DNA from 2 places in the Xylocopilactobacillus apicola genome. Region 1 is predicted to be linked to the other one. Evidence: predicted binding sites of a transcription regulator. Region 1 holds the regulator's gene; the other holds the start of a gene.
What was found. Region 1 encodes CtsR, which represses protease genes until heat stress. Its sites were predicted from a motif close to TTGGTCAAAAAAGGTCAAANA; they were not measured.

Region 1 (6,838 bases):
GCGCGAGCGTACTGATCACGCCGTAGTAATCATATTCTGCCTCCTCAATACCAGTGATTACTCGTAATGGAAATCCCATCAGCTCTTCAAATTGGGTTAGAAAAACCGCTTGATTGCGAGCTTGACGAACAGCTGCAGTGGCAACGGCAATGATTTTCAAAGGCTGATATTTCGCATATTCTGCCTTGAATTGAGCGAGAACTCCTAAAGTCCGATTAATCGCCTCAGGTCTTAAGAGCTGTTTTTGCCCCATTCCTTGAGAGATTCTAACCATTTCTTGGCGTCTAGCTAGTACTTGAAATTCACCATTGGAATCGTACTCGGTGATGGTTGTGCGAATCGAATTTGATCCTAAATCTAGGATTGCAATTTTCTGGTTCATTAATTTTCCTTTTTCTCTGCCTCGATCAGAAACTGTTCCTGAATTGGTACAATTTTTGTGGCATTTTTATTATTAATTCGTTTCATGTAAGTTCCATTAGCGTGTTTGGTATAACTTTGCACCCGGTCATTCCACATGCGCTCGAAGATGTTCAAAATGCGTTCTTTTAAATCAGGATCTTCGATTGGAAAAAGCGTTTCAATTCGTCGATCGAAATTTCTTGGCATGACATCGGCAGAGGAAAGGTAACATTTATAATTTTTCTCAGAGATAAAAATATAAACGCGAGAGTGTTCTAACAAGCGTCCGACAATCGAGTGAATGTGTAGATTAGTACTTACTCCAGGTAATTGAGGGACAGCAGTTGTAAGTCCGCGGATTAAAAGATGAACTTTAACACCCTTGGAGCTGGCATCATACAAATTTTTAATTAATTTATAATCGGAGAGGGAGTTACATTTGATCCAAATTTCACAGTTTTCTCCGTCTTGAGCCTTTTTAATCGTTTTTTTGATCTCATGCTCTAATTTTGACCTAAGCATATTTGGGGCAATATAGAGCTTGTTGAGCTTATTAGGCAACTTTTTCTTCCCATTAATATACTGGAAAATCCGTTTAATGTCTTTAGCGTATTTCAGACGGGCTGTAAAAAAACTAAAATCGGTGTAGCCTTTGGCTGTTGCCTCATTATAATTTCCTGTCGCCAGATGAGCAATCGTGCTTTTGTCGTCTCTAACCACTAAAGCCATTTTACAGTGGATCTTAAGATCTGGAAAGCTTGTGTAAACATTTATCCCAATTCCACGCAAATAATCGGCGACTTTAATGTTATGTTCCTCGTCAAAACGAGCTTTAACCTCAATTAAGACATTAACCTTTTTGCCATGTTTTGCTGCATCAGCTAAAGATTTCACAATTGGTGAGTCGTGAGAGGTCCGATAAATTGTTACATAAATCTCTTTTACAGTGGGATCAATTGCCGCTTGCGCAAAGAAATTCACGACGCCGTCGTAACTATCATAAGGATGATGCAATAAATAATCGTGATTTTGAATCTTAGCAAAAATTTCTGTTCCTTCAAGATCGCTTTCGTGATGAGGACTTCTTTTTTGAAAATGGAGATTGGCTGGGGCATTAACAATACTCTGACAAAGCTGGTCAATGAAGTTGTAGTCCCAATCGCCATTAATATGAAATGTATTTAAAGGATTAACGTCAAGGACTTCTGTTAAAGTTTTCAAAGTTTTACGCGGCATTGAGCTGTCGACTGCCAGAAAAATTACAGGAGCTGAGGCTCTTTTTTCAAGGGCAATTTCGACCGCTTGTTCAGTATTCTTGCTCTCTTTAGGCAGACTTCTAATGTCCATATCTTTTAAAATTCGATAAAGGTAAATTTTTTGAGCAATAAAACGTCCTTTAAATTTAGCTTGGATTAATTCTTTAAAGTGAGCCTTAATAATTTGTTCTAACAAGATAAAACAGTTACTTTGTTCTGGTAAGACGAGGAGTCGATTTAAAGGCGGGAGTTTAAAATGGGAAAAAATATGCTTGGAAGGATCTTGGGCACTGATCATCTCTGATACGAAATACATAGCACCGTTTTCCATCTCAGGCCAGGGAATATCCTTTGGCAGAAGTTCTACCTCAATTAGCGGGCTGACAGTTGTAAGGAAATAATTATCAGCAAATTTTCTTTGTTCAACACTGAGTTTTTGGTAGTCTAATAAATTGATTTTGTGATTTGCGAGGTCACCTTTTATTTTTAGCCAAATTTTATTTTGCCTTTTTAACTGCCTCTTAACTAATTTTCGAACTTGATTGAGTTGCGTATTTGGCGCCAGTCCAGATTTATCGGGATTAAAATCACCAGCTTGAACTTCGCGAATTAAACTAGCAACCCGAATCATATACCACTCATCAAGATTTGCTTGAGTAATTTTCAAAAATTTCGTTCGCTCCAAAAGTGGAATCGCGGGCGACTGAGCGTTGTCCAGAATTCGGTCGTTAAAGGCAAGCCAACTAATCTCGCGATTCATAAAATCATGTTGTTTAGACATTTCCATTATTTATTACCATTTCCTATAACTTTATTATAAGATATTTTACTTGGAAAAAAAGGCCCAATCGGATTTAAATCGTCCAAGGGTTTAAATTTGAATCTCCTCGTATTATAATGTTAGTCAAATATAGTCAAGGAATAAAAATGAGCCAATCGAATAATTTATCTGATCTGATTGAACAGTATATTAAAAATATTTTAAATGAGAATTTCGAAGTTGAATTACGACGCCAACAAATCGCCGAATATTTCAATGTAGTTCCCTCACAAATTAATTATGTGATCAAGACTCGTTTCGATGCCAAGCATGGTTATTACGTCGAAAGTAAAAGGGGCGGCGGTGGCTATATTCGAATCGTTAAATTACAGTTTGTCAGCACCAGAGATTTGTTGGAAAAAGTTAAGTCTGAAGTGGGTTCAGTTTTGACTTTAACTGACGCATCTACGATCATTAAGCAACTGATTAATGATGAAATAATAGATGTTCCCTGCGGCCGAATAATTCTTGCAGCAATTGATAACGATGCTTTAGGAGAGTTGGATAAGCCCAGTCAAAATAAATTGCGAGCACATATTTTTAAATGCATTTTAACTAAGCTAGAGTACGAAAATTAGCTAAAATTATTATATAATTAACAAAGAAGATGAAATCCTCATCGAGGAGGTTTAAATTGGATAACTTATTTACGCCCAGTGCTAGGATGGTACTGGAGATTTCTCAAACCAATGCGAAAATGTTGGGCCATTTTGCGGTATCTACTGAGCATTTACTATTAGCATTAGTGCTTGAACCCGAGGGAATTGCAGGTAAAACCTTGCGCAAATTAAACATTAATGAAGCAGATATTCAGGAGGAAATCAATGATTTGACTGGTTTTAGCTCTGATAATAAAATTACAAATGTCGATAAGGAAAGTCTGGGATATTCTCAAAAAGCTAAGGAGATTCTGGCTTATGCAGGTGATGAAGCAAAACGTTTAGGTGCCCTTAAAATTGGAACAGAGCATATTTTGCTTGGAATTTTAAGTGAAGATGACGTTTTAGCAACGAGAATTTTGATTAATCTAGGGTTAAATTTAGAAAAAACTCGCCAATTATTGCTTAAAAAAATGGGAATTACAGATGTACCTGGGAGAAATTTTGGGAAACGACGGATGGGGGCTGGTTCTGAGCTTCAAGGATCTAAGGGAGCTTCAAAGACCCCAACGTTGGATAATTTAGCCCGTGATTTAACTGAATCAGCGCGTAATAACGGGATTGATCCTGTAATTGGTCGAAATCGAGAGGTTCAAAGAGTAATTCAAATTTTATCACGTCGGACGAAAAACAACCCTGTTTTAATTGGTGAGCCAGGAGTTGGCAAAACTGCGATTGCTGAAGGTTTGGCCGAAAGAATTGTTGATGGGCAAGTGCCTTCTGAAATGTTAAATAATCGTTTAATGATGCTTGACACGGGATCACTCGTGGCAGGAACTAAATATCGTGGCGAATTTGAAGACCGCTTAAAAAAAGTGATTAAAGAAATTTCTGACAGTGATAATATAATCCTTTTCGTTGATGAGCTACATACGTTAATTGGAGCAGGTGGGGCAGAAGGTGCAATTGATGCATCTAATATTTTGAAACCGGCTTTAGCCCGTGGCGAAATCCAGTTGATTGGAGCGACAACGCTTAATGAGTATCAAAAGTATATTGAAAGAGATGCAGCTTTAGAAAGACGATTTGCGACAGTTATGGTCAATGAACCAACGGTAGATGAATCTAGGGAAATTCTAAAAGGCTTGCGTGAGCGATATGAACTTCATCATCATCTCAAGATAAGTGATGAAGCAATTGATGCTGCGGTCGAACTATCAAATCGTTACATTACCAATCGTTTTTTGCCGGATAAGGCAATTGATCTTGTAGATGAAGCATCTGCGAAGGTTCATTTAGCCAATTCTACTAGTTCTCAAATGGTAAATATCAGTAAAGAGTTGGCGAAAATAGAGATTGAAAAAGAAGACGCTGTCAAAAATCAAGATTTTGAGCTAGCTGCTAAAATTCGTAAACAAGAATTTGAATTAAGAGATAAATTAGGAGATGCCAAATATGGGGTTAATGTTACTGTCCCACGCTCTGATGAATTGATCGTGACGGGTGAAGATATTGCTGAAATAGTTTCTGAGTGGACTGGGGTCCCAGTAATGCAGTTGACTCAAAAAGAGTCTGAGCGTTTGGTTAACTTAGAAGAATTTTTGCATCAACGGGTGATCGGACAAGATTCTGCAGTATCAGCTATTTCTCGGGCAATCAGAAGAACAAGAAGTGGATTAAAAGATCCTGGCCGTCCGATGGGTTCGTTTATGTTTTTAGGCCCAACTGGGGTTGGGAAAACCGAGCTTGCTAAATCGTTGGCGGATGCACTGTTTGGTTCTGCTGATAATATAATCCGAATTGATATGTCTGAGTATATGGAAAAACATACTACCAGCCGTTTGATTGGTTCTCCTCCAGGATATGTTGGGTATGAAGAAGGCGGCCAATTAACAGAAAAAGTTCGTAATCATCCTTATTCAGTTATTTTATTTGATGAAATTGAAAAGGCTCATCCGGATGTATTTAATCTGCTTTTGCAGGTTTTAGATGACGGATACTTGACTGATGCGCGCGGTCGGAGAGTGGATTTTCGTAATACAATTATTATCATGACTTCTAATTTAGGTGCAACTAGTCTTAGAGATGAACACGAGGTTGGCTTTGGCGCGAAAAATAATGTAACCAGCGATATTGCTATTGAGAATAAAATTCGCGAAGTGCTAAAAGAAACTTATCGGCCAGAATTTCTTAATCGAATCGACGAAATTGTTATCTTTAAGGTCTTAACTAAAGATGAAGTTCGCCAAATTGTTAAATTGATGGTTGGTGTTTTTGTTCATCGTTTGGACGAAATGGGAATTTCTCTAAAATTAACTCCGAGTGCAATTAATTTGATTGCTGACAAAGGATATAATCCCGAATATGGAGCTCGAACAATTAGGAGAGTTTTACAGAATGAATTAGAAGATGTCATGAGTGAACAGCTATTGAGCGGAGAAATTTCTCGTGGCGATTCGGTGACAATTGGTGCTAAAGGGGAACAGTTTAAAATGCGAGTTACAAAATCCACTAAAAAGAAAGATAAGGTCAAAATTTGACGATGATCGAATATTCTTCAACAGTACCCGCAAAAGAAGTTGCGGGTTCTCTTTTTGATTTAGGAATTGATACTTTAATAATCGGAAACAATGATTTTGGGTTACGGTTGCCTACTGACTATAATGTCTTGGAAACTCAACGATTAACGGAAACGGCCCATCAGCTCGGCAAAAAAGTGGTGGTTGCCGCTAATGCTATTTTACATAATGATAAATTGCTTGCTTATGAGAAGTATTTAGCTGATCTTTTAACAATTGGGGTTGATTATGTGATGGTCGGTGATGCAGGAGCGGTGAATTTAATTCAGGAGAAATTTCCGAGCCAAAAATTCATATATAACGGAGAGGTTCTCGATACTAACTCGGGGATGATAAATTTTTGGGGTAACGAAGGAGCATCTTATGTAAGAATTGCGCGAGAGCTTCCTTATGTGGAGCTGGAGGAATTGATTCCTAAATTGCAAGTTCCCCCAATTATGCAACTCTTTGGTCCGATTGCAATTGAACATTCGGCTAGAAGTTTGATTTATAATTATTTGGATTACGAAAATAAATCATCCGAGTTTAATTTTAATCAAGTTTATCACGTTAATTTACCGCAGAAACCAGAAGATATATATACAATGTTTGAAGATCAAAATGGAACTCACATGTACGGGCCAGAGGATCTCAATTTGTTAGAACAGTTACCTGAATTAGTTGTATTGGGAATTTGTCATTATACCTTTGATAGCAAGTTCTATCCAAGTGAGAACTGGTTATCAATTATGGAAATTTTCATTCGAGCCCGCAAATTATTGGAATCAGGTGAGTCGAATTTCGAAGAATTAAACACTGAATTAAAAGAAAAATTACCAGCAGATCGAAAAATTTCGACCGGATTTTATCATTATCAGTTAGGAGATATTAAATGACCAATCAACCAGAAGTTTTAGTTCCCGCAGGAACTCCTGAGAAATTGCATGTTGCAATTGATTACGGAGCAGATGCAGTCTATATTGGAGGTGAGCGGCTGGGGTTAAGGTCAAGGGCCAGCAATTTTTCAATTGAAGATATGCGTGAAGGTGCTGAATATGCGCATGCAAAATCAGCTAAAGTTTATTTGGCGGCCAACATTGTTTGCCACGAAAACGAGTTAACAGATATGATCTCTTACTTGACCGAAGTCAGGGATGCAGGAATTGACGCGATCATCGTTTCAGATCCCGCCATTATTAGCGC
Region 2 (6,838 bases), 220 kb from region 1:
TTTTAAAGGAGGCTGGCAATTCTTTTGATCCTAAGAAAATTCAGTCAGGTGAACAAACTCCGGTGTTTTTCGGGTCAGCTCTAACCAATTTTGGAGTTAAAACCTTTCTAGATGAATTTGTCAAAATGGCACCAAGTCCTGCAACGCATGAAGACGTTAATGGACAGGTAATTTTGCCAGATGATGCAACGTTTTCAGGCTTTGTTTTTAAAATTCAAGCTAACATGAATCCTCATCACCGAGATCGAATTGCCTTTATTCGAATTTGTTCAGGAGAGTTTAACAAAGGCATGGAAGTCCTAAATGAGCGTAGTGGTAAAGGGCTCAAGCTGAATTCTTCAACCATTAATCAATCTAGTGATAATGAACAGGTAAGTAAAGCCGTTGCGGGGGATATTATCGGCCTTTTTGATAACGGGAATTATCAAATTGGAGACACCATTCATTCGGGTAAGAAAAATCTTAGCTTTCCACCTCTGCCAACTTTTACCCCCGAACTTTTCTGTCGCGTCCGAGCAAAAAATGTAATGAAGCAAAAATCTTATCATAAAGGGGTTAATCAGTTAGTTTCTGAAGGTTCAGTTCAACTGTTTAAAGAAGTTTCGACTGGAGATTATATTTTGGGCGCGGTTGGACAACTTCAATTTGAAGTTTTTACTTTCCGGATGCAAAATGAGTACAGCAGTGAAGTGGAATTGGTTCCAATGGGCAATCGAATTGCTCGATGGATCGAAGATGAAAACGTTGATGAACACGATTCTTCAAGCCGAAATCTACTAGTGAAAGACATTTTTGATGGATATTTATATTTATTTGAAAATACTTTTGCTTTGAGATGGTATCAAGATAAACATCCGAAGGTTAAATTAGTCGAAAAAATCTAAAAAAGATCAGATGAAAAATCACTTGATCTTTTTCGGGCTCTATAATATTGAGTGTTGATCAGTAATGATCGGCGCTCTTTTTTTACCTATACCAATTTTAGATTTTTGGCAAAATAAAAGGTGGTGAAACCTTAATATTTTCACCACCTTTTTTAAAACTAAAGCTCTGCTGAGATCTCGACAAGTCCCTTGTTCTTGATAAGACTGTAAGTATTCCGTTCATTTTTTCCCAGAAGTTCTTCAACTACTTTTTTGATTTCTGGTTCTTGGATACCTCGATGCTTGTTTTCTAAAACAATTTCGATGGTATGAGGTCGTCTGGTGTATACGACGGTAGTACGCCCCAAAGAATAGACTTTAATCAAACTTGCATCAGTATTAAGCAACTGGTTTTCTACTAGACTAGAGTATGAATTTGTTGTATTTACTAGTTTCATTTCGGATTCTCCGTTTTTTCCTTGAAAAAATCACTAACTTTTTTCTGACTTATTAACAACAATATTGCCTGAATTCACTCTGACCTCAATTGATGTATTCTGCGGGTGATCAAGGTAAAAGTCAGCAACTTTATCTTCCACTTGCTCTTGGATAACACGTCTTAGCGGTCTGGCTCCCATTTTGGGGTCGTATCCTAATTCAACAATCTTCTCTTTTGCTGGATCTGTCACATGAATTGAAATTCCCTGATTGGAAATATCAGCATTCGTGTCATTTAACATGATGTTGACAATTTTCAAAAGATCAGTTTTACTTAAACTTTGGAACTCGACAATATCGTCAAAACGATTCAGAAATTCAGGTTTAAAGTAATCGCTTAGTTGATTTAAAACTGAATGACTACTTCCTGATTTACTTGCTCCGAAACCGACACTGGCCTCGGTTGTCCCCTGACCAGCATTAGAAGTCATAATGATGATGGTATCCTTAAAACTAACCGTGCGTCCCTTTGAATCGGTGAGTCGACCATCATCAAGAATTTGTAGAAACATATTCAAAACGTCAGGGTGAGCCTTTTCAACTTCGTCAAGTAAAATAAGGCTATAAGGATTGCGCCGAACTCTTTCTGTTAACTGACCTGCTTCTTCATATCCAACATAACCAGGAGGAGAGCCGATCAATTTTGAAACTGAGAATTTCTCCATGTACTCAGACATGTCAAACCTGATCATAGAATTTTCAGTTCCAAATAAAGTTTTTGCTAATTGTTTTGCAAGTTCCGTTTTTCCTACACCTGTTGGACCAACAAAAAGAAATGATCCGATCGGACGACCAGATTTATTAAACCCAATTCGATTTCTTCTAATCGCTCTGGCAACTTTATCCACTGCTTCATCTTGACCAATTACTTTCTTTTTAAGGTCAACGGCCAAAGTTTTAAGCTGCTGTTGTTCTTTAGATTGAAGTTCTCCAACGGGGATATTGGTCGTTTTTTCGACGATTTTCTCAATATCTCTGACAGTTACTTCTGGCCATTCAGCCATCTTTTGATCTTCAGATTTTTGCGCATCCTTTAACTTAGTAACCTGATCGCGGTAATAAGCGGCTTTTTCGTAGTCCTCTTCACGAAGAGCCTGATTCTTCTGCTCTTCCACTTTTTGAATTTTATTTTGAATCACTTGAGGATCTACTACGTCAATCAAAAGATTTTTTTGGGAACCACTTTCGTCCATCAAATCAATTGCTTTATCTGGTAAGAAACGATCTTGAATGTAACGGCTTGAAAGTTCTACTGCAGCTTCAATCGATTTCTCAGAATAGTGAACGTGGTGATAGTCTTCGTAACGTTTTTGAAGGCCTTGTAGTATTTTAATTGATTCTTTTACCGTTGGTTCACTTACCATTACAGCTTGCAATCTTCTAGCTAATGCTGAATCTTTTTCAATGCTACGATATTCATTTGAAGTAGTAGCACCGACAATTTGAAGATCGCCGCGAGATAATGCGGGTTTTAAAACATTGCCAGCGTCCATTCCACCCTCGGCGTTTCCAGCGCCAACAATTTCATGAATTTCATCAATAAACAGAATAATTGATCGATTACTCTTTAACTCATCAATTAATTGTTGCATTCGTTGTTCAAACTGACCGCGAATTCCGGTCCCTTGAACGAGAGATACAACATCGAGGCGAACAATTTTTTTGTCTCTAAGTTTTTGTGGCACTTTTCCTTCGGCAATTCTTTCAGCTAGTCCTTCTACTACGGCTGTCTTGCCAACTCCAGCTTCCCCGATTAAAACGGGATTGTTCTTCGTTCTTCTGTTTAAAATTTCAATTACACGAGAGATTTCTTTATCTCGCCCAATTACTGGGTCGATTTTTCCGACTCGGGCCTGTTCTGTTAAGTCAACGCCAAATTTGCCTAAAAAACGACCTAAATTATTATTTGGTTGTTGAGGGGATTGGTCGTTCTGTTCAAAACTTTGTTCAGAATCATTTGGATTACCAACATTGTTTTGAATTGCTCCGTTGTCAGCAGATTCTTTGAAAAATACTTCTAAAAGATTGCTCGGATCAAAATTTTTACTATTAGCAATATCTCCAATCTGTTGTTCTTTTAACTGTTGGTAACAAAATTGACAAAGATCCAACTCTTTCTTTTGCCCCTCTCTATTGGCAAAGAGATGAATCGTTGCGGGTCGTTGTTTGCAATTTTGACAAATCATGTCCGTTTGCGACTCCTTTCATAAAAGATCAAAAAAGTTTGACCTTTCTTGACATAACCAATATATAACCAATGTCAAGCAAAATACAAAAAACGAAGAATTTTTATTAGTATATTGCTATTCGTGCTGGTTAATACCTATAATGTATACCAAGAATTACTTTTTGAAAAAGTTTGATCTTTCTTGACCTTATAAGTATATTAGGTATTATAACAAATTCAAACTTAAAAATATATCCTTGAGGCTAAAAAATGGTAAATTTAAATTATCGCGATTTAATCGCTCAAATGATGAATGATCCCAAAAAAGAAATTTTAATTAAACATCAAGACTTTAAAGACTTTCATGAGGTATGGCTTAAAGAACCGCATCGAGATGAAATTGTTGGGAAAGCTTTAAAAGGGGGAGACATAATTTATCACTACCAGCCAAAAAAATAAACTATTTTCTTTAATAAGAAACCGTTTTTTTCTATTGTTTATTTTCCAAAAAAATGATAACCTTTTCAGGTGTAGGGGTTTTGTACCCTAAACGTAAACTTAAAGGAGTAATAAAAAATGGCATCTAAAGATTTTCATATTATCGCAGAAACTGGTATTCATGCACGTCCGGCAACAATTTTGGTCCAGACGGCTAGCAATTTCAAGGCGGATATTAAATTAGAATATAAAGGCAAATCAGTTAATTTAAAATCAATCATGGGCGTAATGTCTTTAGGCGTTGGTCAGGGAGCAGATGTAACAATTTCTGCTGAAGGCGCTGATGCGGATGAAGCAATGAACGCAATTAATGAAACAATGACTAAGGAAGGATTGTCAGAATAGTGGCTGAGCATTTAAAGGGTATTGCTGCCAGTGATGGCGTTGCCGTAGCTAAAGCCTACCTTCTTGTTCAACCTGATCTTTCATTCAATAAAAAAACGGGAGCAGACGTCGAAAAAGAAAAATCACGTCTTGATGAAGCTTTAACCAAATCTCAAGATGAATTGGAGAAAATTAAAGCTCATGCTGAAGAATCGATTGGAGTAGAAGAAGCGCAAGTTTTTGAAGCTCATATTATGATTTTAGGCGATCCTGATTTTATTGGTGCAATTAAGCAAGAAATCGAAGACAAAAAGGAAAATGCTGAAGCAGCTCTTTCAGATATTTCGAATAATTTCATTGCTACGTTTGAAGCGATGCAAGACAACGACTATATGAAGGAACGGGCAGCTGACATTAGAGATGTAACAAAGCGGGTGATGAGTCATCTGTTGGGTGTAACCCTTCCTAATCCATCTTTAATTAATGAAGAAGTTGTGATCTTGGCTAAGGATTTAGCACCTAGTGATACAGCTCAGCTTAATCGCAAGTATGTTAAAGCATTTGTAACTGATGTTGGTGGTCGAACTGCGCATTCAGCAATAATGGCGCGTTCGCTTGAAATTCCAGCAGTTGTCGGTACTGATCGGGCAACAAGTTTAGCTCAGAGCGCTGGCGATGTTAAAATTGCAGTAAATGGTGTTACTGGTGACGTGATCATTGATCCGACGGCAGCTGAAATTGCTCAGTTCGAAAAAGCTGGAAAAGATTTTATTCAGCAAAAAGAAGAGTGGGCAAAACTCAAGGACGAATCGACTATTACAGCTGATGGGAAGCACTTCACTTTGGCTGCTAATATCGGAACTCCTAAAGATCTTCAAGGAGTTTTGGCAAATGGAGCAGAAGCAATTGGTTTATACCGGACAGAATTCTTGTATATGGATTCGTCCGAATTGCCAACTGAAGATGCTCAGTTTGAGGCTTACCGTGAAGTACTTGAAGGAATGAACGGCAAACAAGTAGTTGTTCGAACAATGGATATTGGTGGGGATAAACACTTGCCATATTTACCATTGCCAGAAGAAGAAAATCCTTTCTTAGGCTACCGAGCAATTAGAATTAGTCTTGATCGACAAGAGATTTTTAGAACTCAATTAAGGGCTCTAATTAGAGCTTCGTACTATGGCAAATTGGGAATTATGTTCCCAATGATTGCCACAGTTAATGAATTTAAAAAAGCAAAAGCAATTTTTCAGGAAGAATTTGATCAGCTAAAAGCAAGCGGAACCCCTGTTTCTGATGATATTGAAGTTGGAATGATGGTTGAAATTCCTGCTTCAGCTGTCTTGGCAGATAAGTTTGCCAAAGTTGCTGATTTCTTTAGTATTGGTACAAACGATTTGATTCAATACACCATGGCTGCAGACCGGGGTAATGATCGCGTTTCCTACCTTTATCAACCATATAATCCAGCGATTTTACGCTTAGTTAAAAATGTGATTGACTCAGCTCACAAAGAGGGTAAATGGGTCGGCATGTGTGGCGAAGCAGCAGGTGATCCGATTATGGATTGTATACTTTTGGGCATGGGGCTTGATGAATATTCAATGTCAGCTACTTCTGTCTTGAAGATACGTTCCTTAATGAAACGGATTGATACCAGTAAAGTTGTTGAATTAGCAGAAAAAGCTATAACTGAAAGTGTTACTAACGAAGACAACATTCAATTAGTTAAGAAGTATATTGATCTAGATTGATTGAATTGCGTCAAAAAGGGAAACTAACATTAATAAAAATTGTTGGTTTCTTTTTTTACCCAAAATTCAGTTATAATGGATTTTATATTAAACTTTTAAGAGAAGGAATAAGATGCCACAAAAAATCGCAGATAGCCCAATGATGAGGCAATATCGATCTATTAAAAAAGAATATCCAGATGCTTTCCTATTTTTCCGAGTTGGTGATTTTTATGAAATGTTTGATTCGGATGCCGTTAAGGGAGCTCAACTTTTAGAATTGACGTTAACTTCCCGTTCAAAAAGTGCTGATGAGCAAATTCCAATGTGTGGGATGCCCCATCATGCAATTGATAAGTATTTATCTGAATTAACTGAAATGGGTTATAAGGCGGCAATTTGCGATCAAATAGAAGATCCCAAGTCATCGACGGGTCAAACTGTTAAACGACAAGTAACGCGAGTAGTAACGCCAGGAACTTTCATTAGTGATGAAGATTTGACTGATAATAATTATCTTAGCGCTCTAGTTTTAGGAGAAGAAATTGGCTTAGCCTATGCTGATTTAGCAACTGGTGAGTTTAAATATACAAAATTCTCTAACCTTAACAGTGCTATCTTTGAAGTTTTAGGTTTAAATTCGCGAGAGTTAGTGACGACCAAAAATGATTTGAAGCGTTTAAAGCAAGTTTTTGCTAAAAGACAGATGACGTTTTCGCCAGTGGATTTTAAATTGGATCAAGAAGACCCAGGAG

Region 2: R8495_RS06555 (ATP-dependent Clp protease ATP-binding subunit) is a predicted target of CtsR. The motif match lies at 3,583-3,603, and genes of this name have one in related genera.

What each region holds. Positions count from the first base shown of each region.
Region 1 covers NZ_AP026802.1:1,526,154-1,532,991, reverse strand. The annotation lists gene R8495_RS07505 (Ppx/GppA family phosphatase) at 1-382, opposite strand, end outside; gene ppk1 (polyphosphate kinase 1) at 382-2,445, opposite strand; gene R8495_RS07495 (CtsR family transcriptional regulator) at 2,586-3,056, shown strand; gene R8495_RS07490 (ATP-dependent Clp protease ATP-binding subunit) at 3,113-5,617, shown strand; gene R8495_RS07485 (peptidase U32 family protein) at 5,620-6,531, shown strand; gene R8495_RS07480 (peptidase U32 family protein) at 6,528-6,838, shown strand, end outside.
Region 2 covers NZ_AP026802.1:1,310,314-1,317,151, reverse strand. The annotation lists gene R8495_RS06565 (peptide chain release factor 3) at 1-884, shown strand, start outside; gene R8495_RS06560 (DUF1827 family protein) at 1,043-1,321, opposite strand; gene R8495_RS06555 (ATP-dependent Clp protease ATP-binding subunit) at 1,355-3,547, opposite strand; gene R8495_RS06550 (hypothetical protein) at 3,799-3,987, shown strand; gene R8495_RS06545 (phosphocarrier protein HPr) at 4,105-4,371, shown strand; gene ptsP (phosphoenolpyruvate--protein phosphotransferase) at 4,371-6,104, shown strand; gene mutS (DNA mismatch repair protein MutS) at 6,217-6,838, shown strand, end outside.